3 regions of the Jilunia laotingensis genome follow, and region 1 is predicted to be linked to each of the others. Evidence: riboswitches for the same ligand, from Rfam matches in the RefSeq annotation. Region 1 holds a riboswitch; each other region holds the start of a gene.
The links. A riboswitch is a leader RNA that binds a small molecule or an ion and turns the genes downstream of it on or off. The one in region 1 is predicted to bind cobalamin.
Positions count from the first base shown of each region.

Region 2: another riboswitch for cobalamin. It lies ahead of H8744_RS18895 (cysteine-rich CWC family protein); the one in region 1 lies ahead of H8744_RS10850 (TonB-dependent receptor).
Region 3: another riboswitch for cobalamin. It lies ahead of H8744_RS14145 (TonB-dependent receptor plug domain-containing protein); the one in region 1 lies ahead of H8744_RS10850 (TonB-dependent receptor).

Region 1 covers NZ_JACRTF010000001.1:2,859,252-2,869,760, forward strand. Annotated here, with positions in the region: gene H8744_RS10840 (hypothetical protein) at 1-534, opposite strand, end outside; gene H8744_RS10845 (YncE family protein) at 556-1,716, opposite strand; gene H8744_RS10850 (TonB-dependent receptor) at 1,718-3,775, opposite strand; cobalamin riboswitch at 3,906-4,119, opposite strand; gene H8744_RS10855 (hypothetical protein) at 4,347-5,801, opposite strand; gene H8744_RS10860 (helix-turn-helix transcriptional regulator) at 6,841-8,589, opposite strand; gene H8744_RS10865 (hypothetical protein) at 8,797-9,489, shown strand; gene H8744_RS10870 (T9SS type A sorting domain-containing protein) at 9,518-10,509, shown strand, end outside.
Region 2 covers NZ_JACRTF010000001.1:3,168,031-3,178,539, forward strand. Annotated here, with positions in the region: gene H8744_RS12060 (4'-phosphopantetheinyl transferase family protein) at 1-7, shown strand, start outside; gene tnaA (tryptophanase TnaA) at 60-1,433, opposite strand; gene H8744_RS12070 (DUF6064 family protein) at 1,569-2,297, opposite strand; gene H8744_RS12075 (threonine/serine exporter family protein) at 2,298-2,795, opposite strand; partial or broken gene H8744_RS12080 (threonine/serine exporter family protein) at 2,792-3,028, opposite strand; gene H8744_RS12085 (putative transporter) at 3,163-4,851, opposite strand; gene H8744_RS18895 (cysteine-rich CWC family protein) at 5,045-5,272, opposite strand; cobalamin riboswitch at 5,336-5,542, opposite strand; gene H8744_RS12090 (T9SS type A sorting domain-containing protein) at 5,818-8,877, shown strand; gene H8744_RS12095 (MATE family efflux transporter) at 9,094-10,437, shown strand.
Region 3 covers NZ_JACRTF010000001.1:3,657,408-3,667,916, forward strand. Annotated here, with positions in the region: gene cbiE (precorrin-6y C5,15-methyltransferase (decarboxylating) subunit CbiE) at 1-728, opposite strand, end outside; gene cobJ (precorrin-3B C(17)-methyltransferase) at 729-2,165, opposite strand; gene H8744_RS14135 (TonB-dependent receptor) at 2,288-4,495, opposite strand; gene H8744_RS14140 (sirohydrochlorin cobaltochelatase) at 4,628-5,746, opposite strand; gene H8744_RS14145 (TonB-dependent receptor plug domain-containing protein) at 5,770-7,827, opposite strand; cobalamin riboswitch at 7,958-8,154, opposite strand; gene H8744_RS14150 (cobyrinic acid a,c-diamide synthase CobB) at 8,296-9,618, shown strand; gene H8744_RS14155 (cob(I)yrinic acid a,c-diamide adenosyltransferase) at 9,651-10,226, shown strand; gene H8744_RS14160 (hypothetical protein) at 10,233-10,442, opposite strand.

The DNA.
Region 1 (10,509 bases):
TACCGTATGATCGAATCCGAAAGTGATGTATCCTCCGTAACCTCCGAGCGAAACCAGTATGTCATTGGTTCCCTTTATGCTGTTTTCTGCTTTTTCTCGCATGTCTTCAGCACTGTTTCCTGTTTCGTAAGGGGGGATGGTGTTGATAAATTGTCCTGGTGCCGGACAGTATTCATATACTTTGGTAATATAGCGGCTATAAGCTATATTTTCTTCTTCAACCGTGATGTGTACGTTGTGTTCAACGGGGTTTTGCTCGTTGATGATGTTAAGCCGCAGATAATATTCGCCCGGTGTGATACCTACGAAAATGAAATCGCGATCGGTCGTCACAAGGGAATCATTGCCATTACGATCTTTCATATTCCAAGTGTATCTCTTTCCTGTAAATTCAGGATGAAGGATAAGACTTTTCATACGGTCGATTCTGTATTGACTATCGATTCCGAGGCTTACCATGGGTATGTCTTTTTGGCATCCCGTCAATAGAAGGGCGGTAATCAGACTGGTAAAAGTTGTTCTTAGTTTCTTCATGATATAGCTCTTCTTAGTTTCTCAATTGTTAAAAAAGACCATGTGGGCGGGGATGTCACCTGTACGGACACTCCATTTCTTTATTCCATAGCGGTCATAGCAATGTAGTATTCCACTTGAAACGTAGTTTCTGGCATCTGTAACGTAGATGTCTCCTGTACGTGGATGTACCATGATGCCGTAGGGTATCATGATGGAATTTTCTGATCCGTCGTTGATGAAATGGTTGGTGACGAGTTTCTCTGTCTTGACATTGAGAATACCGTAAGTGACAGTGTTCTGTTCCGTCTGTTTATTCCATTCCACACTGTAGAAATAGAGCGAATCTCCTTGAATGTACATTTCCGAGCAGGGGATATCGAATGTATCTTTTACTACCATTTCTTTTGAGTTCTTGTCTTTCCTGTCGAGTACATACAGGCGGGAAGGGATATTTTTGTAATCACCTCTTGAAGTAACCCACAGTTTGCCGTATCTATCTTTCCGAATGCGGTGTAGGTTAATGCCTACTGGAATTTGCTGAATTTGTTTCAGGCCGTATGTCTCGATCACGGAAACCGTATTGTCATAGTTTGGTGCCCGGTATCCACCGGAATTGGCTACATAGATGTATTCTCCGAGAATTTCCAATTCATCCGGTTGATAGCCGACTGTTACCTTCCGGGTGATTTTGAGGGAAGTTGTGTCAACCTCATAAACGGCACCTAATTGCGCATTGGGGTCGATAGCGACCGGCCCTACATAAGCCGATACGTAAGCTTTCCCTTTGGCAAAGCGAATGTAGCGGCAATTGGGGATATCTACTTGCCCGATTCGTTGGCAAGTGCGTGCGTCCATTACTTCTACCTTATGCGAGCAGTTGATGACGGCATAGAGTTTATCACCATAAATTTGTATGTCGTTGCCTACATCACCCAATTCCTTGATTACTGTCGGGTTGCGTTCGGCATAAATGTTGCGTACATAATATGCGTTCCGGAAGTCCAGGTAATCAATCGATGATTTGTTACTACCCATATTGGCTTCGTTGAGCAGATACATACCTGCGGGAGTAGCTTCCCAATCGATGTCGAATGGCAAAGGCACATATTCTGAAGGTACTACTAACTCAATTTCTCTACATGAGACAACGGTCAATAGAGTAAAGAGAAGAGAGTATGTTATAAATTTATAGGTTTTCATCTCAGATTTCAACAGTTATTCCAAAGCGGTAATTGCGTAGCGGCATCGGATAATTCAATATGACATCATAGTCCTGACTGAATACATTATTAATCTCTGCCGTGAGCCGCAGGTTTATTTTTCTCAGTTTGATTTCTTTCATCAAAGTCATATCACTGGTATACCAGGGTTGGGTATGGTTGTAGATAATATTCTCTTGTTGGTTATAGCGTTCGCCCACATAGATATAGCTATAATTCAGTGTCCAGCTATTCCATGATAAGGAGAGGATTACAGATCCGCTGTGCCAGGGGATGTAAGGGATCTGATCCCGGTAGTAATTGTCTCCTTGATTGGTGCCGTCGGTTGTTTTAGGATTGGTCACATCGATTGCTTCCTGATAGGTGTATTGCAATTTAGTCGTTAGTTGCCATCCATAGGGAAATGCCCAGTTGAAGGCAGCTGAAGCATCTATTCCACGAATATCGACTTTTCCTAAATTGATCGTTGTCCAACGAAACTGCGGACCTTGTGGGAAAGAGATGATTTTATTTCTGACATCATTGAAATATACGTCTACTCCGATGTGCATATCTCTGAATAACTTGTTATTACGGGTGCGATCGTATGCAATGCCGACGTTATACTGAGTGGTAGTTTCCGGTTTCAGAGCCGGATTGCCCATGTCGGTATAATACAAGTCATTGAAGGTCGGTAACCGGTAGGCCGACTTATAGAAAGCTCTGAATATCAGTTCTTGCCGTTTAAACGGTTGGTAAGAGAAGAAGATACCGGGAACGAGTTTGCTCTTATTGGGAGCCGAATCCCGTTCACGTTTTTCTTCATTGACAAAATTACCCAGTAGGCTGGCCTGTACTTTCAACCTGTCTGCTACTGTAAATGCTGTAGCCAATGATAACCAGTGCGTTCCTCTTGTCGCTTGATTGCTAGGGTGTTCTTTGTCATGATCATCTGTGACATTGTACCCGTCGAAATCGTTCCATTGGAAATCATAGGCCAATGAAACATCCCAAGCGGGAGATATCGAATACTTATTAGACCATGAAAAATAAAATTCCTTTTGTTTGTAAATATCGTCAGCTAGCTTAATGCTTGGATCGTTGTTGTTATAGTGAGTGTAATCGAAAGCATATTTCATATTGATACGTGTACTGAGTTTAGGAAGAAGATCATATTCAACTCCTCCTTGAATGAAAGAATTGCGGTCCCACAATCGTTCCGAACGTTTCCATACATTGTTGACGATAGCTCCCGGTATTCCCCGTTCCGAAGTATAGTGATAGGCAAATGCATTCCATTTACCTTTCTCGAATACTCCATATAATCCGGCATCAATTCGCATGGCATCGATGTCGCTATTGTGGCGTACAGCGGTGGTGTCATATTTTAAGTTTCCTTCCACATCCACTCGGCGATAACGAAACTTATAATCTCCAGCTGACCCGATCCACTCGGCACTCATGCAAGTGCTGATCTTTTCGCTTAACTTATATTCGTAGAGTAGGGCAGGATTGAGGAATCCATAAGAACCAGCCTTTGCTTTCACTAACATGTTGGTGTTCTTGTTTCCTTCAAACTTGGGTCTGCGTGTCGTCAGATAGATGCTGCCCGATGAACCGAACTCTTTGGCAGATTGGAATATTTCGCTCTTTTGTCCGTTGTAAAGCGAGATTTCTTCAATGTTATCAAGTGAAAATTTACCTAGGTCGATTTGTCCGTTTTGAGCATTTCCCAATTGAATGCCGTTGTAGAATACACCCATATGATTGGTACCCATACTGCGGATATTGACTGTTTTAAGTCCGGCTACGCCTCCGTAGTCTTTTATTTGTAGTCCCGAGAAGTAACGGATGGCATCCGCTACAGAGAAACTGTTGAGCTTTTTAAGTTCTTCTCCCTTCAACACTTGTGCCGGGATGACTTGCTTATAAGTTTTTGCCTTAATGACGACTTCGTCCAGCCTTTGGATGCTATCCAGCTTACTTTGTGCCCCCATAGGCAAAAGCATGCTGCATACCCCAACCAGACAGAGGAGCCGCCTGAATGTAGTTTTCCCCATTAATATTTCTATTTGATAGTTGTTTTATCCACCAAATAGCTTCAAAGAGTACCAATATGTATGAATAACCTTTTCCGCAACACAGTGTATTGTTTGCGGATTAACGGATTCATAGCTCGTCCTCGAAAGCTATTGAACGTATTGCATGGCAGGTCTTCTGACTTATTTCTGTAACAAGCGCCTTCCCAATCGACTTAAATGTCTTTCAGTGGCATCGAGTGTGTGCTTGCTACGTTTTGATGAAACTTACAGCAACGGGACTGTTCAGGATTTTCACCTGATTCCCTTTTAATCATTTCTTCCGTATGCCTGGAGGAAATGAACCAATGCGCTGCAAAATTATAAAATAGTTTGGATATAAAGTGAAAAAAGATATATTTCTTTTCTGATCAAGTTTCATAATATGTCGATAGGATAGGTTAGGGATAGCTGTTTTTAACTAAATACTCGCAAATCCCAAGCGTATAGAAATCTCATGTGGAAGATGGGTATACATAAAAAATACTTAAGGTATAAATGCTTATGCAACCTTAAGTATTTTCTTTTTATGAGTGTGTCAGTGAATAAATGGTTATTTTACATAGACTTTTCCACGAACTCCCTGTTGATCTCCGGAACTAAATAGATAGAAGTACACTCCTTGCGCAATGTTGTTTATTGTGGCTTGATTATTTTCATTAGTTACGGTTATTATCCGATATAGGCTGCCATCCTCGGAATAGATGTTTAGTCGGTTGAATATATTGGTTCTATCCCAATTGAAAGAGAGTTTCCCTTTTTCAGGACACTGAACTTTAACGGATAAATTGTCCGATTTGTTCACTTGTATTCCGGTAGTTTTATAGCAAGTGCCTTCTTCGCTTTGATACACCAATTCACCATTTTCTGCGTGGTAACATAAAAGTTTGCTTTCAGTATTGTTGGTAAAATATGGATTGAACTTGCCAATCCCGTAGGACAAGCTACCGATACTTTCTACCATAGTTCCGAAATAAGAAGGTTCTAAATGAAAGCATTTCCGCTTTACGTCATCCCCATTCGGCAAGATGGTATCGGTTATTGCAACCACAGTTGCTGTTGCATCCTTTTTGGAGTCTCCTGTATAGAAAGTGAATTTGTCACCTACGTTCAGGTTGAAGTCAAACCAAAGATATTCCTTGTTGGTATGTTCGTTATAAACGTAAAATTGGTTTCCTGCACCTTCCCGCATATAATAGGCTAATTTCATGTCGGACAAATCTTCATTCCTGCTACTCCAGATTTCATAGTAGTACGTTTCATTAATCATTTTGCTGTTTTTTATGATAGAAGTGACCGTGGTTCCTTCCGATGGGTTTGTGGCAGATGGCGACCATACTGCCCATTTCTTACCACCATATAACAATCTTTTAGTCAGAATTTTGTGGAAGCAGGTGTTATCTTCATCCATATAAAGAGTCTTTTCCGCATCATGGCAGCATAAGAGTTTGCTGTTTGTACCTGTGCATCCTACGCACAATGCCCCTATGCCGAATCTCAGCGATCCAATACCTTCTATCCACACTTCTTCAACTCCTCCAACGTTGCCATCACCGTAATAACGACCGACATCCATATACTTCCGGGATATGCCGTCTCCTTGCGGCAAAATGGTATCTCCCGCTGCTATTATGCACAATTCCATTCTATCGGATTTTGGATGATTAAATATATCACCTTTCTTTAGATTAAAATCCATATATAGATATTCCTCTTCCGTATCCGGTTCATACCAATAGACTTTTCTATCAGCCTCCCGAAGATAGTATCCACTAAATGTCAAGTCCGAAAGATCCTCCTTCCATGATTCAAAAACTTTCCAATAAGTTAGACCATTGATCTCAACAGAACCTTGTATTACGTTTGTGATTGTCAGTTCGGTTTCAATGTCATATTTCCATATTAATTTAGCCCACTGTTTGCCCTCATAGAACCAAGGTTCGGATGATTGGCACCATGCTCCCAGGAAAGGAAACAGGCATAGAATTGATAATAGTACCTTTTTCATATTTATAGGTTTTACATATAATTTGGACTCTGATGATTAAACTCATTTAATTATCATTATTTTATTTGATGGGGAAGGTGCTTTCATAATGAATTGTTCTTATGGAATCCACCTTCATTTGTGCGAAACAGACTAAACAGCCAAATAGAGTGACTAAAAATAAAATGTGCTTTTTCATTGCAAATACGTTTTTAATTATACTTCGGCTAACTATATCATTTAAGAGTATGCTCTTGAATTGGATCTATCAAATATACGTTTAAGTATTTACTTATACCTCTATTTGTTAATTTTCTCAAAGGTAGATATACTTTTTGATGAAGGCAAATATTTATCTGCTTTTTTTTCAGATAATTATCTCTACTCTATAATGATTTTGGATTTTTGCTATTGTTAATATTTGTGTATCCATTCATCTCTTAAGTTCTGGAATTGACATGGATAAGGAGTTGAATATGTTTTTCCTTTTTTATAGTAACGATTGAATATATATAGCAATATGCTCTTGTTTTTTCTCTATTGCTAACCGAGGTCTTTTATAAATTCATCACAATATTACTCCCGAAGGTCATTTCTAGGGTTAAGAAGTAATGAAAAGGAGATAAAATCACTATAAATGACGGATGAAATAGCTATAACGAATGGATGGAATAGCCATTCCCAACAGATGAAATACGGATAGCCAACGGATAGAGTAACAATTTCCATCAAATGCTATAATATTTTCCAGTAAATTAAGGCTGATTTTATCTTATCGGCTTCATCTTTTCTCCTTTTTTTCTCTATTTGCCCTCTTTGGATGAAGCTGTCTTTTTTGATAGAATGAAATGAGAACTTTGAAAATAATGTATCGTTTTGAACAAACGAGGGGATAAGCGATGTGCTGGGTCGCTTATTGTCTTATTTTACTTGCAATTTGAAAAATCCTAATTGCTGTATATTGCGTTTCTTTGAATCATATGTGTCCTTGGCCCGAAAGATTGCACTGAATGACATATGGAAATTACTTTTTGCCAAAATGACAATTTGTTCGGGGCTTTTAGGCATCCGGGAGGTTTCCTTTTTTCTCTTTTGCCATTTTTTGAAATATAGAAGGAGTGATTCCGATATGCTTTTTAAATAATAAGATGAAGTTGGCATGTGATTTATATCCGACACTCTGTGCAATGGCTTGGATGGTGTAATTACCGTACTGTTCGATGTTCAATAGGCGTTTTTGGGCTTCACGGATTCGATATTCATTGATGAATGAACGAAAATTCTGGCAATAAGTATCATTGATCACTTGTGAGATATATCGCGAATTATAACCTGTCAAATCAGCAAGCCGTTCGATGTTGAAGTCGCAATCACAAATAATTTCGGTATTTGTCATCACTTGCTCGACTGCTGATAAGATGTTTTCTTTTTGTTCTTTGGTCAGTTTATCTACCGAATATTGTTTTGGATTCTCAACTGATTCCTCTTTTGGATTTAAGGCTGGGGGAAGTGTGCCGGATGGGGGAGTAGCCGGTTGGTTATGCAATTGGGAAGAAACGGTTGCCAGTTCCTCTTTCAGGTTTTCAACCTTTTTTTCAAGGATTTTACGTCGTTCGGTATTGGTTTCTGCTGATTTCAGAATTTCATTGTTGCGTACAAACAGAGCTTGGTAAGCTTGATTGAGTCTCCGCTTTTGCAGATAGAGTAAAACAAGCATAATTATGAATAACACTAAGCTGCCGGAGACGATTATTAAAACTTTAGACTGCAATTTGATTCGTATGTCTTTTTCCTCGGATTCTGCATTTAGTCGATTGATCTTCCGATAAGTTTTTTCGGTCTCGTACATCAGTTGCGCATCTTTGATACGATTTATTTTACCTTCTTCAAATAATGAATCGGAAAGTACCAGATAACGATTACCATAGAATATGGCTTTCTCCCGGTCTCCTTTCTTCTTATATAATTCGTTTAACTTTTTTAGCGATTCACGTTGCATATAAGCCGGGGTTTCTGGGTTTTCGATTGACTTCTGCCAATAATAAATCGCAGAATCTCGCTGTGAATCACCATACAATTCGGCCAAGTAACCATAGGCTGAGCTTAGAAAAGAAGCATTCAACCGGTGTTGGATGGCGTAATTGGCTGTTTGTTTCAAACTTTGTATGGCATCGTTAGTCTTTTTCTCTTCCCGGAGAATCAACCCTTTATTGAGATAACAAAAATAATCGATGATGGAATCTCTGTTTACAAGTTCGCACATCTTTCGATAGTATAGTTTGGCTTCATCTACCTTGTGAAGACTATTGTATACTCCTACAATGTTGATCAATAGCGATTTATAATTTTTCTCATCCTTCAACTTTTCTGCATATTTCATACCTTTCTTATAGTATTCCACTCCCTGCATATGATCGTTCCATGAGCAATATATTTTCCCTATATTATTGTATATTTGTGGGAACAGGTCTTCAAAGTCGTTTTCTTCAGCGATCTTGGTTGCAGTTATAAAGGAATCGAATGATTCGGTATAATATCCTTTCTTGAAATAGATATCACCTAATTGAATACAAGCTTGTGCGCAGATGTATTTGTCCGACGATTCGAGTTTGGGAGAGTGTCGTTTCGCTATCAATATGTAGAATCCCATGGCTGTATCGACATGCGTATGTTGAAGGTAGGAAGTGGCTCTTGAGTAAAGTGAGGATATGGGGATTTGAGCCAGTGAGTCGCGATCGAACCAGTTCTCACTGCATATATAAGTTGTTGCAAATTGGAGAAATGTGATTAGTAAGAATAACTTTTTCATTGCCGTGTTTGCTTTTTGTTAACAAATGTATGCATAATATGCGGAAAAGCAAAATTAGAGTGACGTATTCTTCCGAATTATTAGTAACTATAGGAGGAGATATTTACGAATTCGGGAATTCATGAAACATGAGATTGCATGTTTTAATCTATATCCTTAGTTTTGACCCATCGATTAAGCGATTGTTTAACTCTAAAAATGAATAATATGAAGCTGAGAAATTTACTTTTGATTATCGTATCATGTTTCTGCTTACCGGTGATCGGTCAGGAATTCATCGGTTTGTCATTCCTTTCCGGATCGATAGAACCCAAATTACATCCGGTCGAAGGTCCGGTGTCTTTTAAAGAGCAGCTCGAAGCACTTGTATCTTCGGAAAAAGCTCGTCTACGTGCAAAGAGAGAAGCAGAAGACCATCAGGAACCCAGTCAGTGGTTGGATTGGAGTAGAGTGCAAACACGTAAAGCGGCAGAAAGTGGTAAATTACGTTTGGACAGTATTATAGGGACAAATCCTGACGGTTCTAATTATACCCGGCAGTACTTCGTTTTCAATGGTCAGAATAAAGTTATCCAACGGCTTAATTCATTTTGGGATGCTTCGACAAAGACTTGGACTACTGTAGAGGAATACAACTTCGAATGGGATGAAGATGGATATGTATTAATGCAGTCTGTAGAAGCATACGGAGGAGGACAGCGTTTTGAATATATTTATAATGATAAGAAGTGGGGAATTGAACAGGTGATTTATAGTCTTGATGATGTTGGCAATTGGGTAAAGGTACAAAAAAGCGAATATAAGTATGATGACAGGGCCAATATAATCGATGAAATGGTCTATTTATGGAAAGATAACGGATGGGTGAAAGCTGCTCATAATTGCGGCTACATGGGATGAGGAAAACCTGCAGACAAGCTTTTTATCCATGTCGTGGAACGGGGCGGAGTGGATCGGTGAAAGTAAAGAAGATTATACGTGGTATGCAAAAGATCAATTGTCATATAAAGGCATGTGGCGTTGGTTGGACGATTCCAAAGAATGGCAACTTGTAGATATATTCTTTCAAGAATTCAATCAAGCCGGACAATGTACTGCACAAAGAAGAAAATTTTGGAATGATGACCGCAAGGATTGGGGAGGAGAATATGAATCATGGGGACCGTTAGGAGGAATATGCGTGACTTACGATGCTATTATCACTTATGATGAATTAGGTCGTGCCATTCTTCAACAACACAAAGAATGTTGCAACGATAGTACGGAATGGGTACTTAAAAGCGAGATGATCACTGAATGGACTGACGGGCTTGAAAATGGCGATTATGAAAGTGAGATGAATGCCTATCTTTATATCGGTGATACAAATGAAAAGATATGGAATCAACAGGAGTTTGAACGCTATAATGCCAAAGGACTTCGTACCTGGTTGTTTAATAGAATGCAAAGTTTAGACGGAACCGAAATGAATGACAATTATGAAGAAAAGTACGCTTTTGATGAACGGGGAAATTTAACTTATAGTGCAGTATGGGATTGGAAGGATGGTAAACGTACTCCTACTATTGAAGAGAAAAACACGTATGATGCAAATGATAGTATCATTGAATCTTATTACCGTCAAGGAAAGGGTAATGGCTCAATTCCATTCGGTACTTCTCAAAAAGTTGCCGGGTATGAGGAACAGGATGATAAAGACTGGGAAAATACCTCCCATTTTACGTACGCATATAAGAACGGAGTCCGTACTGAGAAACTGAAATGGAAATGGAACGGTACGGAATGGGTTGCCGATTCAGGGAGTGAAGTTGAATATGACTGGAATGTACCGACCAGCGAATTAATTACTATGGATGGTTATCTTGATCCTTATAAAATTGATTTTATTTTTAATTATATCGGTAATGGTGCAAATGATTG
Region 2 (10,509 bases), 310 kb from region 1:
AAACTGAAAATGAGGTTGTGACACCGCGCCACAACCTCATCTTCATTGAATGATCTATATTATAATCTTTCTAATTGTACGGTGAAGTGTCTCATCAGAGGTGCTTCCCAAGCGATACGTACACCGCGGGTGATGCTTTCCCTGCGTTCATATACGTTTTTCAGTGCAACAGCAATCACGTCCATATGATTATCCGTATATACGCGTCGTGGAATAGCAAGGCGTAAAAGGTCAAGACCACCGAAACGATTTTCGCGGGTTACCGGATCACGGTCTGCCAATAAATAACCGATTTCACATCCGCGGATACCGGCTTCAAGGTAAAGTTCAACGGTTAGTGTCTGTGCGGGGAATTCTTCTTTCGGTACACAAGTCAAAACTTTCGGTGCGTCTACGAAGATGGCGTGTCCACCGGCAGGACGTTGGTAAGGTATGCCATATTCATCAAGTTTCTTAGCAAGATATTGCACTTGGTGAATGCGGGTTTCCAGATTATCGAATTCGGTGTTTTCATCCAATCCGATTGCTAGTGCGTTCATGTCACGGCCGTTCATGCCACCATAAGTAAGATAGCCTTCGAATTGCACGCAGAAACCTTTAGCACCCTCATACCATTCTTTCAGACGTGTTGCGATGAAGCCGCCCATGTTGACGATACCGTCTTTTTTGGCACTCATTGTCATTGCGTCAGCCAGATTGAACATTTCACGAGTGATTTCTTTGATAGATTTGTCTGCATAACCTTCTTCACGTGTCTTGATGAAGTATGCATTTTCTGCAAAGCGTGCTGAGTCGAATACTACCGGTTTGTGGTATTTGTCGGCAATGGCACGTACTTCACGTAAGTTTTGCATGGAGACGGGCTGGCCGCCTGCTGTGTTGTTAGTAATGGTAACTATGATGAAAGGAATCCGGTCGCCATGTTCCTGCAGAGCTTTTTCCAGCTTTTTCGGGTCTACGTTTCCCTTGAAGGGGATTTCGAGTTGAGTTTGTTTGGCTTCATCGATGGTGCAGTCCAAAGCAATCGCTTTACGTCCTTCGATGTGACCTTTGGTCGTGTCGAAATGAGAGTTTCCCGGTACGATGTCGCCTTCATGTACCAGATATGAGAAGAGTACATTTTCGGCAGCACGTCCCTGATGGGTTGGGATGACATATTCGAAACCAGTTAGTTTGGTGATCATGTCTTTCAGTTTGAAGAAAGAAGATGCACCGGCATAACTTTCATCACCCAACATCATTCCTGCCCATTGGCGATCGCTCATTGCACCTGTGCCTGAGTCGGTGATAAGGTCGATATAAACTTGCTCGGCTTTGAGTTGAAATACATTGTAGTGTGCCTCCTTTATCCATTGCTCGCGTTCTTGGCGGGTGCTTTTGCGGATGGGCTCTACCATTTTAATTTTCCATGATTCAGCAAAAGGTAATTCCATGTTCTTAGATATTTAATTTTATCCGACGAAATTAACGTATTTCTTTGGTTTGTGCAATAAAAAAGTGACTTTTTGTTATTTTGGTAATAAAAAAAGGAAAACTTTGTGTTTGCGAACTAGTTAGGATATAAAGAATCAGATATCACGACTTAGTTGGAAGAACATACTTCCCATCAGCACAATGGCAATCCCAATACAAAGGGTTATGAGCAGATAATTAATATACTTATTTTTAGGCTTAGTCTCATCATTTAGATTACATAAATAATATTCTTTAAAAAATAGATATAAAGCGGGGACAGAAGCACTTGCTAATAGAAAATCTTCTGGAATTTTAAAAAAGTAAGTTTTTGATAAGCCGATCATAGACCAATGACATAACAGTAAAATAATAAATAGGTTGACTTTTCGAGTGAATAACAATAATAATCCGATTGTAAAAATTACCACAGAACAGGGCATGACCGGTGATGTTATTTCAGGAAAAGTCAATCCTCTTAACCAAGAGGATAAAGGATAAAGAAAAGGCATTAATAGCAATAGAAAAGCTAATTTTGAGTATTTTTGATTACGGTCAAACTGTGTATAACCTGTGACTAGGTCCCATATCCATGCTACAGCGAGAATTATCCAAAAGGCAGACATCACATTATTGTAACTTCTTTCAGCACAATAAATATGATAATAAACGATAGAAATCCATAGGTAAATTGCTATCAAATATAATTTCATTCCAATTTTCAGCCAGGGATATGGTCGGCGTAAAAGCATTATAGTCAATAAAATTCCAAATAATACAATGATGATTTGATAAATCCAAGTCGCTGAATTATATAAGCCAATCGTTTTCCAAAATATATTCATTTATTTTATTGTTTTATTTCTAGTTAAAGATGAAGCACGTCGGGGAAAAAGAAACATAGGTAATGTTGCTCCGACAGCTAATAGAAATACTACGGTACATGTTACCATTGTATTTGAAAAAAACATTTCCATATATTTAGTTCTTTCTATCGGTGAATTTACATTTTGTAGAAACATAATCTGAGAAAATACCATGTTATAAGCAAACTTTCCGGGAATCATAGGTAATAGTGCAGGAATGTAGAGAACTATCATTGGACTGCGAACCTTTTTTCCGAGCCATATACTACCAAATCCAATGATTAAGGCTCCTGCTAAAGATCCGGTTGCAATATCCATTTCAGTGATCGACATTAAGCAATAACGACAGGCATGGCCTACTGCAGCTAGTAAACCGATAATTCTAACAACCCTCAAAGGGGGATCTGAAATAGCTCCAAAACCAATACCTGCTACAGCTGCAAATAGTCCGTCTGAAAGAATATCTATAATTATCATAATAAACTATCCTTGACTAATAATAAAGTGAATGAAAGTCCGATAGCAATACATACTATCAGTAAGGAAGCTTGTACTAAACGTGCAAATCCTGTTAGAATATAACCTTCGACAATGTCAATGACACCATTTATTAAAGGTACCCCCGGTACGAGATAAAGAACACTTGTTGCAAGTGCTATTTCTGATGTCGTGTCGAAAATTAATGCAGTAGAAGCGCATAGTGAAGCAACCCCATAATATGGATAGTGACAAATGATTATCATACGTTTCCCAACTTAATGCACTCAAATAAAAAAATATGCTTGATGCGCCTTTCCTATTTTGATATTGTTTCCAGTTGGGATATGGTTCAAAAAATTGAAATTCAACCTAAACATAAAATAAGTAGTTGTGCCGTAAGTACACGTAAGAACATGGCCAAAGGGTATACAGTAGCATATCCGACTGCCGGTGCATCACAGGATGTAAGATCATTAGAATAGGCTAAGGCGGGTGGGTTGGTATTTGCACCGGATAATACACCTATAAGCGTGTAATAATTTAATTTACATACATAGCGCCCGATAATTCCTGTCAACAATAGTGGAATTACAGTAATGAGTACACCATAGGCAATCCATATATATCCTCCTTCATTTATTATTGTCTCAATAAATTCTTTGCCAGCTCCTAAGCCTACACAGGCAAGGAATAATGAAATTCCTATCTCTCTTACCATTAAATTTGCACTCATGGTTGTATAAGTAATCATTTTATATTGAGGACCAAAACGACTGATTAGTATAGATACGATAAGTGGACCTCCTGCCAAACCTAATTTTACCGGTTGAGGGATACCGGGAAACATGAATGGAATACTTCCCAGGATACATCCTAATGCAATACCTATAAATATAGGTATAAGGTTAGGCTGGTTCAATCGTTTCATGGAATTACCCAACACTTTTTCTGCGTGGCTTACTGCTAATTCGCTCCCTACTACGGTAACGCGATCCCCCATTTGTAATTGTAGATTGGGTGTCGCTACAAGGTCAACACCCGAACGATTTATGCGAGTAATACTTGCTCCGAAATTGTTGCGTATTTTAAGTTGTGAAAGCATTTTCCCATTTAGTTCTGGTTTTGTTATTAGGATACGACGTGAAATCAGGTTCTTATTCAGTTGTTCCCATTCCATCTCAATTTGTTTGCCGAAGAATACTGAAATGGCTTCAATATCTATCGGGTTCGAGATAATCAGAATTTTATCATGAATGTGCAGGGCTGTTTCTGAATTTACCAATTCGGTCTCTTGCTTTCCTTCGTGATAGCGGATACGTGAGATGACAAAGTTACGGTTTACCAATGGACGGATATCTTTAATTTTTTTTCCGTCAACAGCTTCATTTTTTATTTCAATTGAAACGGGGCGCACAGTTAGTTCTTGTAAATGTCCCAAACCCTTTTCAGCTTCTGCTTCTTCTTTTGAAGTATTGATATTCAGTATATATTTTAGTATCAATAAAGAAAAAATGGCACCTACTACCCCTAAAGGATATGCAACTGCATACCCCATGGCTATTTCCGGTGCATCTATGCCATTCATATCGCTATTCGCTTGTTGAGCTGCTCCCAATCCCGGGGTATTGGTAACAGCACCTGATAAAATACCGACCATTGTCGTAATGGGAGTACCTGTTGTAAAATGTAGAATTATGGTAATGACAATACTCAGAAAAATGGTTGTTATAGCCAGCATGTTTAAGGTGAATCCCCCTTTTTTAAAAGCAGAAAAGAAGCCGGGACCTACTTGTAAACCAATGGAATATACAAATAAAATCAATCCGAATTCTTTTAGAAAATGAAGTAAATGTTCATCTAAATTTAGATTAAAATGCCCGAAAACTATACCGACGAAAAGTATCCAGGTAACACCTAATGAAATACCTGCAACTTTTATTTTGCCTAATATGATACCGCAAGCAATCACTAATGACAAAATTAGTACGGAGTGAGCTACTCCACCACCCCAAAGATTGGGGAATCCTTCGAAAAGGTTTCTTAAAAGTTCCATTTTATTGAAAGTTATGATTTGTTTTATTAGTTATAAATCTTTGTTTATGGCTTGTTCATAATATCATTTAATGATATTTCCATGTAAATCCATATAAATTTCGGTTTGCTAAAAGTATCCCTGGAGAAATCACTTCTACAGGGATACACACACATCGAACCTTTATAGCGGCATATTACCGCATTTTTATCAGCTAAACATCATCTTTCTTTTTTATGCAATAAAGGTTGGATTCACTATGGTCGAAGTTCGCTTTTATTTCAATCAAACAGTCATGACAAAGACAGTCTGAATAGTGCTTCTGTATATAAGTACATGGACTTTTACCAAGATTTATAGTAGCACAATGACAGGATGAAATATCATTATGCGAACAATCAAATGTCGCACCGCAACGCGGACATACCTTTTTTATAGGCATACCTCATGTTAATTACTTAGTTAACTTATTTTTTCGTACTGTTTTTCTAATCCCACGAGCCAAAGCAGCCTTTAATGAATGGCAGGTCTTCTGACTGACTCCTAATCTTGATGCCTTCCCAATGTATAAATGTCACATCAGTGGCAAAGGTGTTTTACAAGATATTAGCAGAGTTTCACAGCAGCGTGGACTGTTCGGGATTTACACCCGATTCCCTTTTAATTCAAATCACAGAATTGTGCATCTGAAACCAATTCGTGGCAAAGATAATAGAATTTATAATAAGATGGGATAGGGAAGAAGAAAAAAGCTAAGATTATATATTTTCCTGCATCGGAAAAGTATTAAAAAATCGGATATTTCAATAGTCGCTTTAATGTTTGCTTATTTTTTAGTTTCTAAACAGTGTAGCATTTGAAACGATAGAAAGAATTGTAATCGAAAAATAGTATCGAATTCGTGAATCAGCGAGAGTTCGGTTTGTTTTTTCCTTTATAAAACCATAGATTTGTCTTTGGTAATCAATAAACTAAAATGTGTAGATTATGAGAAAAACATTACTTTATTTAATTATGGGTATCTTTGCTTGTGTAGCAAATGTACATGCAGAAAAGACGTTCACCGCGACAGGTGCCAATTCATTAGGCACGGGTATGTCACCTAACGGGAAATATGTTGTAGGGGTAAGTAGCCAGTACTTTGCATATAATATATATATGAAAAGTTATTTGTACAATGTCGAAACCGGAAGCATGGAATGGATTACGGATTATGACGAGACTGATTATGGTAAAAGCGGATCTTTTGCGGATGTCTCGAATGATGGAGTAATATCAGGTACGTTTAAAGATCCTGAATATACTATTACTGTAAGCGATTTCGACGGAGATCGCACTTTTCCTATCAATGTCGCTGCCGTCTGGAAAGATGGCATCCGTACATCCTTGGGTTTCGGCAGTTACGAACTTTCACAATTCAATTATTTTGAAGATGGGAGCTTTGCCAATGCAATATCGGGAGACGGAAAGACCGTGGTTGGAAATATAGGAATCGGGAATTCCACCTACATGTTTCCATGTAAGTGGGAGCAAGCGGACTCAGGTGCGTGGACGTTTAGCCAATTAAATCTCCCGCAGGATGCGGTAGGAGGTAAAGCCGTCGATGTGTCTACAGATGGAAGTATCATTACCGGTGTCATCTGGTTTCCGATGTATGAGGCTGCTGCTTATTGGCAAAATGGGGAATGCCATCTGATAGAAGGAGTCGGAGAGGATGTGCAATACAACGGGACTGGACAAAATAAGGCGTGTGCCGTCAGTCCGAATGGCAGATTTGTTGGATTTATTTTTGGCAATAGCGAACCAGGCGTTTATGATGTACTGCAGAAATCATATAAGAAAATTATTCCCTTCGAACCCTATCATTCTCCGGATGATCTTGCCGTTGCCGATAATGGGAATGCTGTTAGCTCGTTTGGTTATGGATCATTTTTTACCGGTGAAATCTATGAACGACCGTTCTGGTATTCTTATGAAGAGGATCGCATTCTCGGTTTTGACTATTTCATGAGTCTTTTTGCCCAGGGAGTCAAGCCCTCTTTTACATTTGCATATGAAGAGAAAACGAAAGTAACACCTTGTGCTATTTCAGCTGATGGGACCTTTATTATGGGAAATAACGACGTTGTAGTCGCCATGGGGGGAGTGCCCGAATGCTGGATGTTGCAAACAGAGTACCGTACGGTCAAAATCCCGGCTACTCCAGAAGGATTGCAGGCAAAATCACAGGAATTTAAAGAAGTAACTCTTACTTGGAACAAGGACGAGCAGGTTTATGACGGATTGGAATTAGAGTCTTATAACGTCTACTGTGGAGGAGAAAAGATTGACAACGTTGCGGCAGATGTCCTCGAACTCACTTATAGACATCGAAATGCAACTCCCGGATTTCCGGAATACTCCATTGCTAGCGTGTTCCAAGCTGCCGATGCTTCTAAGGTTGAATCGCCCAAATCCAATCCGGTGGCAGTGGCTGTTCCCGACACTTATGAATTGCCTTTCTTTGACGATTTCGATTCCCAGTCTTTAGAAACTAATTATTGGACGAAAGAACCATATTATGGTGATATGATCGACAATACATGGGGAGTTATTCCTTACTACGGAATCTATGATTATGGTCTGTATTCATCTCCCACCACTCAAGCTCCCTATTCTTCCGGGTTAATTTCGCGGCCAATGGATGCGAAGAATGAGAAACATGTCACTCTTTCTTTTGCTATCATTTATGGTTTGATCAATTCCGACAACCAACAAATGGACAAAGATTCTTTGAGCATTGATGTTTCGTCAGATAAAGGCGTGAACTGGGAAGAAGTCAAGGGAATGTCGTTCAAAGACCTTCCTCAAAGCAATTGGAGCATGCAGACTGTGGACTTGTCGAAGTGGGTTGCAGGAAAGTTATTCCAGGTAAGACTTCGTAAGCATGGACAAGGCGTAGCCCAGTATTATTACAGCATCGACCTGTTTAAAGTGGGAACCACTCCTGAAAAGGATGCTCCGGAAGGCTTGACGGGACAGATTACCGATGCAAGACAGGTGAACCTTATTTGGAAAAATTCGTTTGGAGCATACCAGTTGAATCATATCAACGAATATTATTCAATGGGATTGGCTGTGGGAAACGAAGGCAAGGAATTTATTGCGGCCAATTCATTCGATACGACAGATTTAGCTGTTTATAAAGGAAAATACATAACCTCCGTCAGTGCCTTCATTAATCATAGCTATATAGAAGATTCAAAAGATACCCATGCTTCTATTGTTATTTTCGAAGACGGAAAACTGATCCGAGAGCAACAAATGGAAGATATTAAATACAATGATTATAATACCGTACTATTGGATGAGCCTATTCCGGTGGATGGACAAAAAGAACTGAAAGTAGGGTTGAAGATATTCGATTACGATGAACGGCAGATTCCGATTGCCTATCAGACCACATCGAAATTCTTACCCGGAAAGAGCGACCTTTACTCCGAAGATGGAGGGAAGACATGGCAGAAACTGTCTGATTACTATGCAGCCATAGAAGGACAGGAGCAGAGCGGATATTGCAGTTGGGACATTACAGCTAATATTACCGATGAATCTATTTCGAGTACAACCGATATGAATCCGGATAATAACATGTTGGCTTACAATGTATTTAGAAATGGTGAGAAAATCAGTAACCAATTGTTAGACAAACGCCAATCGAGATTCACCGATACGGAAGCGATGGACGATTGTTACTATGAAGTGGTCGCGTATTATTTTGATGGCTCGGTTTCCGATGTTTCGGATCGTTTTACGATTGGCAAGCTTTCTTCTATCCGTAATCTTGATTTGAATAACGGCATAAGGATTTATCCTAATCCGGTGACAGACCGTATCAACATTACGGGCGAATTTGTCAAGGCAACTTTGCTGAATATCAATGGTCAGGTTGTAACCGCCACTTCAGAAAACGTAATACCGGTATCTTCTTTCCCTGCCGGGGTTTATTTCCTGAAAATCGAAAGCGGTGACAAGGTACAGACAGAAAAGATTATGATTGAGAAATGAGGCAGGTGATCGTTTTCAGAATATAGGTTTGGAAGAGTGTGTCAACGTTTTGGCACACTCTTTTGGTAGGTAGTATCTTCTGAAAGAAAATAAGAAAAGATATATGCTATATTTCCACGGATTATGTATTACTTTTGCCGAGACACTTCCTCTGTTCAGAGATAAGAAGCGGATAAACACTTAAGGTTTAGAAAAAGTAAAAGTCGTAAAAAAGTAATGCTGCAAAAAGGAAATCTGACACAAGGAGGAATAACCGGAACCTTGTTACGTTTTACCTTACCGATGATAGCAGGCTCGTTCCTGCAACAGTGCTATAATATAGCAGATACGTTAATTGTAGGGCAATTCATTGGTGCAGGTGCATTGGCTGCCGTAGGGTCAGCCTATACGCTGATGGTATTTCTTATATCCATAATGCTAGGCTTGTCGATGGGTAGTGGCACTGTTTTCTCCCTTCAATATGGTGCCGGGCAGATGGGAGCCTTGCACCGTAGTATCTATGTATCTTCTCTGCTTATCGGTGCGGTTACATTCTTGTTAAACTTGGCTGCTTTCCTTTGGTTGGATCCTATCCTCCGACTTCTGCAAGTGCCGCAGGATATTTATGCCATGATGTATAATTATTTATGGATTATATTCTACGGTATACCCTTTACTTTTATTTATAATTTTTATGCGGCTCTGTTGCGTGCTGTTGGTGATGCGGTGACGCCACTTTGGTTTCTGGCGGTTTCTGTCGTATTGAATATCGGTTTGGATTTGTTTTTCATTCTGCGATTGGGGTGGGGGATAGAAGGGGCTGCCATTGCAACGGTCGTTGCCCAAGGTGTATCTGCTTTAGGGATTATGGGATATACTTATATAAGATGCCCTGAACTTAGGTTGCATAGGGAGGATTTACGTTTTGACCGTAAATGTTTGAAAGAGATCACCTCCTTTTCCACTTTGACTTGTGTTCAGCAGTCTGTCATGAATTTCGGGATTCTGATGGTGCAAGGATTGGTGAATAGTTTCGGGACGGTAGTCATGGCTGCTTTTGCTGCTGCCATTAAAATAGACTCCTTCGCCTATATGCCGGTACAGGAATTTGGAAATGCCTTTTCAACTTTTATTGCCCAGAATTATGGGGCAAAACGATATGACCGCATTCGTAAGGGAGTACGTAGTGCTTTTATTACGGTAGTTATTTTTTCCCTCATCATTTCTGTTTTGGTATTTTTATTCGCAAAGCCACTCATGTTGATTTTTGTCCGTTCGTATGAAACTGATATATTGAGTGTCGGGATCGACTATCTGCGTATTGAAGGTTCTTTTTATTGCGGCATCGGTATTTTATTCCTGTTATATGGATATTACCGGGCTATCCGGATGCCGGGTATGTCAGTGATTCTCACGGTAGTGTCATTAGGTATTCGTGTAGTGCTTTCCTATTGGCTTGCCAGCATCCCGTCCATCGGTGTCAACGGCATTTGGTGGTCAATTCCTATCGGCTGGTTTTTTGCAGATCTCATAGGGATAGTCTATTACAAGTATCGTCGGGGGATTGAAAAACGGATATAAGTATATTGACTTTACATTTTCAGTTTATAATTAAAAAGTAAGAGCCTGGCATTGCGCAGGCTCTTATTAAAT
Region 3 (10,509 bases), 800 kb from region 1:
TCGGGAATACCGAACGGACGGAATTTGGGTAAAGTACTGCTTTCACAATGTAGGTTCAGAGGGTCTGTCGATAGGTTTGAAGCCTTTTTCCAACCGTCACAATGAAGAATCAAGTTGTTGGGATGCTCGAACCGGGTGCTGGTTGCCTCCTGCGGAGAGAGTTGCCGGATACGCTCTTTGTCACGATTACCGAGATGTTCGCCAATGCACATTCTGTAATTTGTATAACCATATTCCAGCATTCGTTGCGCAATCGTTGCCGGTGTATGTTCCCGGTCGGTAAGGACTCCGATTTTAACGGCACGTTCTATCAATGCCCTGTCCAGTTCTTGCCACGGCCTTCCCGTCAGGGAGACGATGCGCATGTCATCGTAAGGCATCAGCAAGCGATGAGCAAGCGTCTGCAAAGAGTTAAAAGCGGGATATATTTTTAAAATGGCTTCCGGTAGCCGTTTTCGGATGGTATTGGCAAAGCCGAAGAATAAAGGATCACCGGAGGCGAAGACTACTATTTGTTCATGAGGTTCGTAACGGGCAAATACATTGTCCAAAGGAACCGTAATGTCAATCCACTGTGCGTCCTTCGGAAGGAGGTTGGCAACTATTTCCCGGTGTCGTAAACCTCCGGAAAACACACTGCTCCCTTTGATAATCCGTTCTACTTCCGGAGGGAAAAATTGCTGCCGGTTGTCATCCAGTCCAATGATAATAAAACGTGTCCGGTTCATTTATACGTCCCTCCCAGGCTTCAGTTGTTCTGCATCATCGTAACAGAGTATCGAGTTTACCAGCGTAGCTGCCAGATTACTGCCTCCTTTTCGTCCTTCCACAATCAGTTTGGGAATATGTACGAATGGTTTTGTCATGTGTTTGGACTCCTGCACGTGTACGAATCCTACCGGTGCTGCAATGATTCCGGCAGGGTGAGCTTTCTCTTTACGAACCAGTTCACAAAGTTCCATCAATGCCGTTGGAGCATTGCCGAATACAAAAAGTGCATCCGGGTGTTCTTCCACAGCCAGGCGGATGCCGGCTTGAGTACGGGTGATATTTTTCTCCTTTGCCAGTACAGCTACCCGTTCATCGGGCAAATAACATTTAACTTCTGTGCCCAGCCGTTGCAAAGCTCCTTTACGGATGCCGGATGCTGCCATAGTGACATCCGTTATGATGGTTTTTATCCGACCCTCTGCAAAGGCGTTGTAAAGGGTGGATACAGCTTCCGGATCAGTGTAAAGGAGTTGCTCCATATCGAAATCGGCAGTTGTATGGATGGCATGTAGCAAAGCCCATTTATGATCTAAGGGGATAGCCCTGTTTTTCAGTTCCCGTTCGATGGTGCGGAAGCTTCGTATCATGATGTCTTGTCCGATCCCCGTATTTTCTGTTTTTGCTTCGCGATAGTAGCCTCTCGGGGTAATCATATGTTCGTTGAACCGGTAAGTCTGTGAATTTCCAATAATGACGATGGTGAACATGTCGACCTTTTCGGGATCGAATTCGGTGAGTGTGGTGAGGAAGATACTTTCTTCTTCCCGTCCTGCCTGGCGGATGTATCCTACCGGTGTTTCCGGTGAACGCCCTTCGCGTAAGAAAAGTTCTTTAAGCCGGTAGAGCTGCCAATAGCGACCTTCGCTTTTCGGATTGTAAACGGCCGTTACAAAATCAGCTTGTGTGGCGGCAATGATGCGGCGTTCGATACGTTCCCAGGGAGTCATCAGATCCGAAAGGGAAATCACGCAAAAATCGTGTCCCATCGGGGCACCCAACAGGGATGCCGCCTTTTGGAAGGCACTGATACCGGGAAGGGTGATGATTTCTATGTCACTGTTCCTTTCTTTCTTCATCTCATAAATAAGGGGTGCCATGCCGTAGATTCCTGCATCACCGGAGCTGATGACGCATACCGTATTCCCTTGCTCTGCCAGTTCGAAAGCCTGCTCTGCCCGTTGGCGTTCGCGCTTCATACCGGTATCGATGCATTTTGTATCCGGTCTTATTATGTCACGGATAAATTGGAAATAGTATTTATAGCCCACGACTACATCCGCGGCCGAAAGGGCATCGAGTGCCGCAGGAGTGATGTCCGTCAAACTTCCCGGCCCCAGTCCGGCAATGATTATTTTTGAATGTGATCCATTCCCGTCAGTCTTTATCTTTTGCATATTTGCCTTTCTTATCTATATTTACATTTGGCGAAGATACGTATTTTTTAAGTTTATGCAACCGTTACTTTACTAAAGTGCAACTGTCCTATAATTAGCTGATATGATTTATGAGAGTACGATTACTGTTTAAATCGTATTGCCAGACTTACATAGGGCGAACATCCCGGTGTCAGGGTAGCATAATTACTGTTGAAAGGGCGGTCGTCTTTATAATTAAAAATGTTTTCAACGCCTGCACCCGGTTCCAAGATAAAATTGCCTAAGTTGAAACTATGTGTCGTATGCAGGTTCCAAAGTTGGAATTTCGGTGCATATCCATAATTTTGTGAGTAACGCTCTCCCTGTACCCGGCAATTCAGGTTGACTGTAAGATAATAATTATTCCAACGATGATTCCACAATGCAGCAAGATTACCGGTGTGTTTTACGCTTTTGTCTATAGGCATGTCTTTTGATTTGTCTTTGGCATCGGTAAAGCTATATCCGCCATTCAGGGAGAAACCGGCACCCAGATAACTGTTCAGCGAAACACTGATACCGCGTATGCGAGCTTTTTCTATATTGTCGCGTTGTTTCACTTCGTCATAGTCCGTGCCGTTTCCCCGATTGTAGGCATCGCGTTCCTCTTCTGTGAAAACCCGGTAGTTGATCATATCACGCACGTTGTTGGCAAATGCCGATACGGATATAGAGAAACGGCTGTGTACGTATTCGGCACTCAGCGTATAGTTGTCGCTTTTTTCAGGTTTCAGGTTGATGTTCCCGATGGTATACTTCCTCGTACTTCCGGTTTTGCTTTCCGAAGTAATATAGAGGGCACTTAAATCCGGTGTACGGAATCCGGAAGCATACGAACCGCGGAAGTTAAATCCCCCCACCTTATATAATAGGGCAATGTTGGGAGTGGCATAATTTTTGAAAGTCTCATGGTAGATATAGCGCAAACCTACATATGCCTGAAAATGCTTGCTGATATTGATTTCATCCTGTGCATAAATAGCAGCGGTGTACATGCTGCGTCCGTCTATGTTATCGCTTTCACTTGTGAGGCTCTCTTTTATGTATTCAAGTCCCGCTGATATTTTGTTGTGATCGCCCATGCTGAAAATACCTTTCACGTTCAGGTTGTGATGGTGGAGGCGTTTGGTCATTTCACTATCTCCGGCATTGAGCTTGGCTTTGCTGTCGTCCATGAAATAATCTTTATAGCTGCTGTAATTGTCCGAGAAGTAATCCGCGTTGAGGTAAGATGACTTGTTGATCATGTATTGTGCGCCGCCACCATAGGTGTATGTTTCGTAGCGCATATCATATTTAGTCGTATTGTCACCTTCGGGTATGGGTCGATCGGTCTTATGATTGTAGAACCCGCCACGGGCATAAAACGACAGACGGTCTGTGGGGTCGAACGTGAAACGTTGGTTCACCGTGTTCGAATGAAAGGCGGTGGAAGCTTGTTTATTGGTTTCTACCAATTCGTCCTTCTTGTTGATGGTGAGAGGACTTAATTGCCAACCGTCAGCCTGTTGCCGTTGGTAAGAGGTGTACGAACCGAATTTGCCCAGATTGAAGTCTGCATTGGCCGATTGAGTGAAACGGTTTTTGGTGGAATAGCGGCTATTGCTCGCGATGTTGACTTTGTTACGGGCATCATCGGTGATGATATTGATCACTCCGGCAATGGCATCGCTTCCGTAGAGTGCCGAGGCGGCTCCGTTCAATATTTCAATGCGTTTTACGTTAGCCATGTCAATGCGTGTGTAACGGTCTTCTCCAGCGAGGCGTTTGCCGTTTTCCAATATCAGGACATAATCTTCGTTCATGCCGTTCATGCTCATGGTCGTACCCATGCCATTGGTCATAAAAGATATATTCGGATTCAATTTTGTCATGGCATCTTCAAAGTTCGTGATGCCTGCTTGTTGCAGGTCTTTTGCGGTGATTACCTGTATAGGGACGGGAGAGTTGTCCATGCGGCGGTGCGTACCTGTACCGGTCACAACGACCTGATTCATGTTTACGTAATTTTCCTGCAATTTGATAAGGATATCTTTTTCACTTTTGGAGGCAGTGTGTCGGCTTTGTTCGTATCCCACGTGTGTGATGCGTAAGGTATGTGTACCTTCGGGAAGTTTTAGTGAAAAGTCACCGCTATTGTTGGTCGTTGTGCCGTTCAGACTGTTTGATACACGAATGTTGGCACCTTTTACCGGCACTCCGGTTTCAGCGTTAACAACTTTTCCAGTAATATTAATCTGGGCATATAGGGTCGTTGTAGGAGTTAAACAACAACCTAAGGTGAGAAGAGCGAGTGTTCTTAGTTTCATGTAGTTTGATAAATCTATATATATGAATGATTATTAGTATAAATAAGAAGTGATAAGTGATTAACCATCAAGACATTTTTGTTCTTTTAGCGTATTAATCACTTATCACTTACTCGTAGGAATAGTTATTGATTATTGGTAATCTTCTCCGGTTGTCCACTCATCTTCGTCATTCCATCTTTCCGTCATGTGTTGCAACCAGATGGCGCGGATGTTGGCTCTGTCGCCCAGCCCTTTGATGGTACAGTTCTTGTAGCTGTCTTTATGACTTTCTTCAGAAGTATTGATGTTGAAACCCATCTTTTCGAGTTTCTGTCTCCAACTGCAATCGGCTTCCGGCACGGCATCAACTTTCTCTTCGTCTTGTCCCCACATGTCATTGTGTGCATGGTCACCGGCAATGGACATGAACGGAACCAGATAAATGGTGTAATCACTGAATTTGCCACCGTTTACGTAGTTGATAAGTTTTTTGTAGATATAGGTATCTGCCATGTCTCTCGGATTCATTTCGTCTGATTTCCAGTCTTCGGGGCAGAACAACATGCTTCCGTAGTCTACGGTTCCCACGAATACGTTCTTGTTGATGGCTTTCGTCTGCAAACTGTTTTCTACTTTTGTATACATGTCGTTGGCGTGTTGGTATACTCCGTCTGGATTGCCGTGCCCCATGAATAATACGATGTTCTTTTTATCTGCCAATTCCTTCTGGTAATCATCGTACAAGTACTGAGCCACTTTTTCCACATCCTCGTCATCGCTTAATAAGTTCGGGCTTTTCAACACTTTCACATGGGGGAACTTTTCGATCATGAATTTCTTTTTCACGTCCGTACCCATCAGACTAGCATACTCTTCACCCGGGATCACATGCAATGACTGTACGGCTACTCTCTCATAACCGGCTTTGCCCAATGCTTCCAACCAATAGTCAGGCTCAACGCGGTCGATGCCGGTGGATTCATACACACGGTTCACGCAGGTACGTGAGGTAAAGGATAAATAAATATCGGCAACACTGCCGTATTTATCTTTAAAATCTTTCTCAATGGCTTCGTATGTTTTAACCGATTCCTCATACGTACTTCCAAAAGTACACAGCAAGATTGCCGTGTTTTTTGTTTTGCTATCACGAGCCAGGGCTTCTACCGGGTTGGTAGTGTTGTCTTCATCGTCATCACCGCAGGAGGTAAATCCTGCACTTGTGGCGAGCATCATGGCTGCCATCAGGTAATACTTCATTTGTTTCATACTTCAATTGTTTAATAATAGGGTTATTTGGAATTGTTTTGAAATTTCACAGTGACGGAAGCGTAGTAAGTACGTCCGGGGGTGGTAGAACCGTGATTCCATCCGAAAGGTGTCCGGTCGACGTAATTGAAAATATTATCTATGCCGGCATTTATGTTCAGTTTCCATTTTTTAGTGTTCAGTACGGAATGTGATGTGTTGATGCGCCAGGTTTGATAGCCGTCACCATTTCCGTCGGTCAGATAATAACGGGTTGATTGATACTTTCCGTAAATGCTTACATCCAGTTGGTAGAGTTTCCAACCGTGCCCCCAGTTGGCTTTCCAAGTAGCGTTGTGCTTGGATGAACCGTTTATGGGAACATATTTCATGTAATTGGCATCACTGGGATCGCCTGCGTACTGCGCTTGTGCATCTACATAGCTGTAGCTTCCGCTGACGGTCAGTGACGGCAGTATTTGATAGCTTAAATCGACATCTGCCCCGAAGGAACGTGCCTTTGCCAGATTTTTATACTGTTTGGCTTCCTGCACTTCTAGGAATTTATCTTCGGCAGGTATGGGGATAGGGGTCAATTCGATCATATCCTTTATCCGGTTGTAATATCCGGTCACGCTCATCCGGAATTTCGGAAGATTGTATTCCACACTTACGGCACCATAGTTGGATGTCTGTGGTTTCAGGTCTTTGTTGCCATAATATGATTTGAGTTTATTCATCATATTTCCCACATAATTGTAGTACAGTTCTTTCAGGGTAGGAGCCTTGAAGCCGTAGGAGTAAGTGCCTCGCAGATTGAAGTCCCCCAATTTGTATAAAGCGGATACTTTGGGAGTCAGCTTGGCACCGAACTCTTTGTGATAAACGGCACGTACACCAGCGGTGACGTTGAAGCGTTCGGTAAAGTCCCATTCGTCTTGCGCGTATACGGAACTGGTAAAGACGCTGGCATCTTCCGATTCGATACGGTGGGGGGCTTTCAGGAAATCATGTTTGTGTTCCAAACCTACGCTCAGGATATTTTTCTCCGTCAGATAGAACACTCCTTTCACGAGTGCCAGTACCTGTTGCTGCTGAGTTTGCAAAATGCGATCACCCGGGTAGTGGGTGATTCGCCTTCCTGTTTCCTTGTCGAAATCATCGGTGATCTCACGGGCGGTATAATCGTAATAATATTGATAACGGTCGTATGAAACCTCAGCGCTCAGGTAATTGTATCCTGAAAGATTGTAACGGGCGTTGGCTCCATAGCTTTGATTGCGGTAAAAGTAGTCGTTCAATGCATATTTGTAGGCTCCTCTCAAGCGGTACATATTCTTTTGATAATAGGAGGCATCAGCTCCTAATGTCAGTTTCTTGTTCACCTTGTAAGTCAACTCCTCACGCAGATTGAAATTGGTGTTCCGGTTTACGGTTCGGGTGACGGTTCCTTCGCGGAGTTCATAATGGTAATACTCGAGGTCTGTATTGCGCCAACCGTCCGTATGTTTTACGCTGAAACTAGTGTTTGAATTCCACTTCTTATTTTTAAATCCGATCTGATTGTATTGGTTGACATCTCCGTAACTTCCTATGCGCGTGTTGTTGGATGCGCTGAATTTGTCTTTGTTCTTTTTGGTAATGATGTTGATGACTCCGGCTATGGCATCCGATCCGTAGAGCGAGGAGGCGGCACCTTTCACTATTTCGATCCGTTCGATATTGGCTACATTGATGAGGTTCAGATCGTTTTGCCCGCCATTGTCACCATTGATGCGGCGTCCGTTGATGAGGATAAGGATGTAGTCGTTGTTGAGTCCGTTCAGCTGGATGTTGCTTCCCATATCATTGCTGTTGAAACTGAGGGAAGCGCAAAGCCCGCCCAACAGATCATCAATGCTTCGTCCCTGGTAGTTGTCGAGTGCTTTGCCCGTAATGACTTCGGTCTGTACGGGAGCGTCTTTAAGGTAATGTTCGGTTCCAGTACCTGTTACAACCACTTCACCAAGTGAAACGGACAGTTCTTTGTCTTTATTAAGTATGCTTTGCGCACAAAGCGATTCTGTTCCCATCAATAAGAGAACGGGTAATAGATATTTCATCGGATGCTTCATTTTATTCATATACTAAAATGAAACAGAGAAAATCCCTCAAGAGGAGAGGCCACAGAAAATTTGCGGATACAAAGCGCAATTTGGTATGGACACAACTTCTGTTCCTGGAAGTCCCGTGTTTCGGTTTAATGACTTAGCAGGTCTTCTGGCTCTCCTCTGATTGGAAACCTTCCCGTCTCATTTACTGAAACAGTGGCATTGATCATCCAATCAACTTCATGAGGATTACAGCTGCAGGTACAGCTCCGGTTTCGCACCGGATTCCCTTTCACCGAACTATGTGATAGTCCGGTTACTAAATCCGGGACAAAGGTAGGAAGAATAATGAGAAATACAACAGAAGTTAATAATAAATTATTTTAGTTTTGATGGGAAGGGGTGTTTTGAATTAAGAAAGATAAAGATACCGAATATTCCCAAAGGATGTATATCTTTGTCCTGACTAAACACTACCCAATGCAGAATAGAGTTATACCCCAGTTTTTGATTGCCGCACCGACTTCGGGTTGCGGTAAGACTACGGTTGCCCGTGGAATTATGGCAGTCTTGGCACAAAGAGGCATGAAGGTGCAGCCCTTCAAGTGCGGTCCCGATTACATCGATACGAAATTTCACACCTCTGTTTGTAACGGTCGGGCATCGGTTAATCTGGATACATTTATGGCATCAGGAAGTCATGTGCGCGAGCTGTATGCACACTATGGTTCCGATGCGGATGTCTGTGTCTTGGAAGGGATGATGGGGATGTTCGATGGTTATGACCGTTCGCGTGGATCGAGTGCTGAGATAGCGGGACTGTTGGATTTGCCCGTTATATTGGTGGTAGATGCTCGTTCTTCCGCCTATTCTGTTGCAGCACTGATCAATGGTTATGATACGTTCGATCCGAGGGTGCATCTGGCGGGAGTTCTATTTAATAAGGTGGGTTCTGCAAGCCATGCCGCAATACTTCGGGAAGCGTGTGCGGATACCGGAGTAGAGTGCTTCGGTTGTATCCCTAAGGATGATAGCTTGGATGTCAATGAAAGGTATTTGGGATTGGATGTCAGGGAGGACAAACTCGAATCTAAAGATAAGCTGCATCTGGAAACCATTATCCGTGAAAACATAGATTTCGACGCATTGTTGCAGAAGTGTACCTGCCCGTTCACTCCTTGGAATGGGAATGATGGGAAGATCGCTTTTCAAGAGAGTACGAACTGGAATATTGTGGTAGCCCGTAACAAAGAATCCTTTACTTTTATTTATCAGGAACATTTGGATATATTGCAAGGCATGGGCCGTGTGACTTTTATCGATCCGGAGTCGGATCATGAAATTCCCCAGGAAACCGATCTTTTATATCTGCCGGGGGGATATCCCGAAAAAAACATGGAAGTACTTTGCAAGAATCATGCCCTGTTGAAGTCTGTTGCTGATTATGCGGAGAGCGGTGGAAGGATACTTGGCGAGTGCGGTGGAATGATATATCTTTCGAATACCGTCCGGCAACGCGGTTCGCAGATGCGGATGACGGGTGTATTGCCTATCGATATCGATGCGGAAAATTGTAAACTGAAGTTGGGTTATCGTCAGTTTGAGTACAACGGACAGTTGCTTCGCGGACATGAATTCCATTATACACAGATGGCTCAAACTGCATTATCATCTGTTGTCCAAGTATATAGTGCCAAAGGCAGACCGGTGGATACGCCCATTTTCCGGTATAAGAATGTGATAGCGAGCTATACCCATCTCTATTGGGGTGAGATTGATCTATTAAAACTTTTTGGGGAATAAAACGAATTGAAGTACAATACGAATTGTGAAATATGAAACGAATCTATACACGAACGGGAGACTGCGGATATACGGGAATTCACGGGGGTGAACGGGTAGAAAAAGACGATATACGTATCGAAGCTAATGGGACGCTTGATGAACTGAATGCCATCATCGGTATTGTCCGTTCACTTCTTTCCGCGGAGCATGAATGGCAAAAGATGCTGCATACGCTTCAACGGGAATTGATGGTGGTGATGAGCCGCGTGGCTACCCCGTCGGCTTTGCGGGGACAAAATCCCAATTCATATTCGTTCGACCTTGTTGCTTATTGCGAGGACGAAATGGATCGGATGACCCGGCAGCTTACGGATAACGACTACTTCCTTCTTCCCGGTGGAACACCTGTTGCCGCGCAATTACAATTTGCACGTACCGTAGCGCGCCGTGCGGAACGGAGACTTTGGACTTTGAACCGGATGGATCCGGTGGAAGAGGAGGTTTTGAAGTTTATAAACCGCCTGTCGGACTTATTCTTCGTTATGGCACGCTATGACCTGCAACAACAGGAGTGGCCGGAAGATCGTTGGCAGGCTTTTGCTTATAAACGGAAGAGGGTGGAGTAAGTGAAATTACTCCAAATCCTTCTTTACGATTTCGTCCATCTCTTTCAGGCGTTTCTCACGCTCTTCAGGAGAAAGCTTCTTTATGTCTTCCTGTGTATCGTCGATGGTTTCGGACACATCACTACTCCAATCTCCAAACATATCCTTTGCAGGATGGTCATTCGGGAATAGATTTTCTTCGGCTATCGGTACATTTCTGTTTACAACATCATCCATATTCTTTCAGTTTTAATTGGTTTACGCTATTATATACAACTGCCGGGGCGTATAGTTTGCCCGGTTA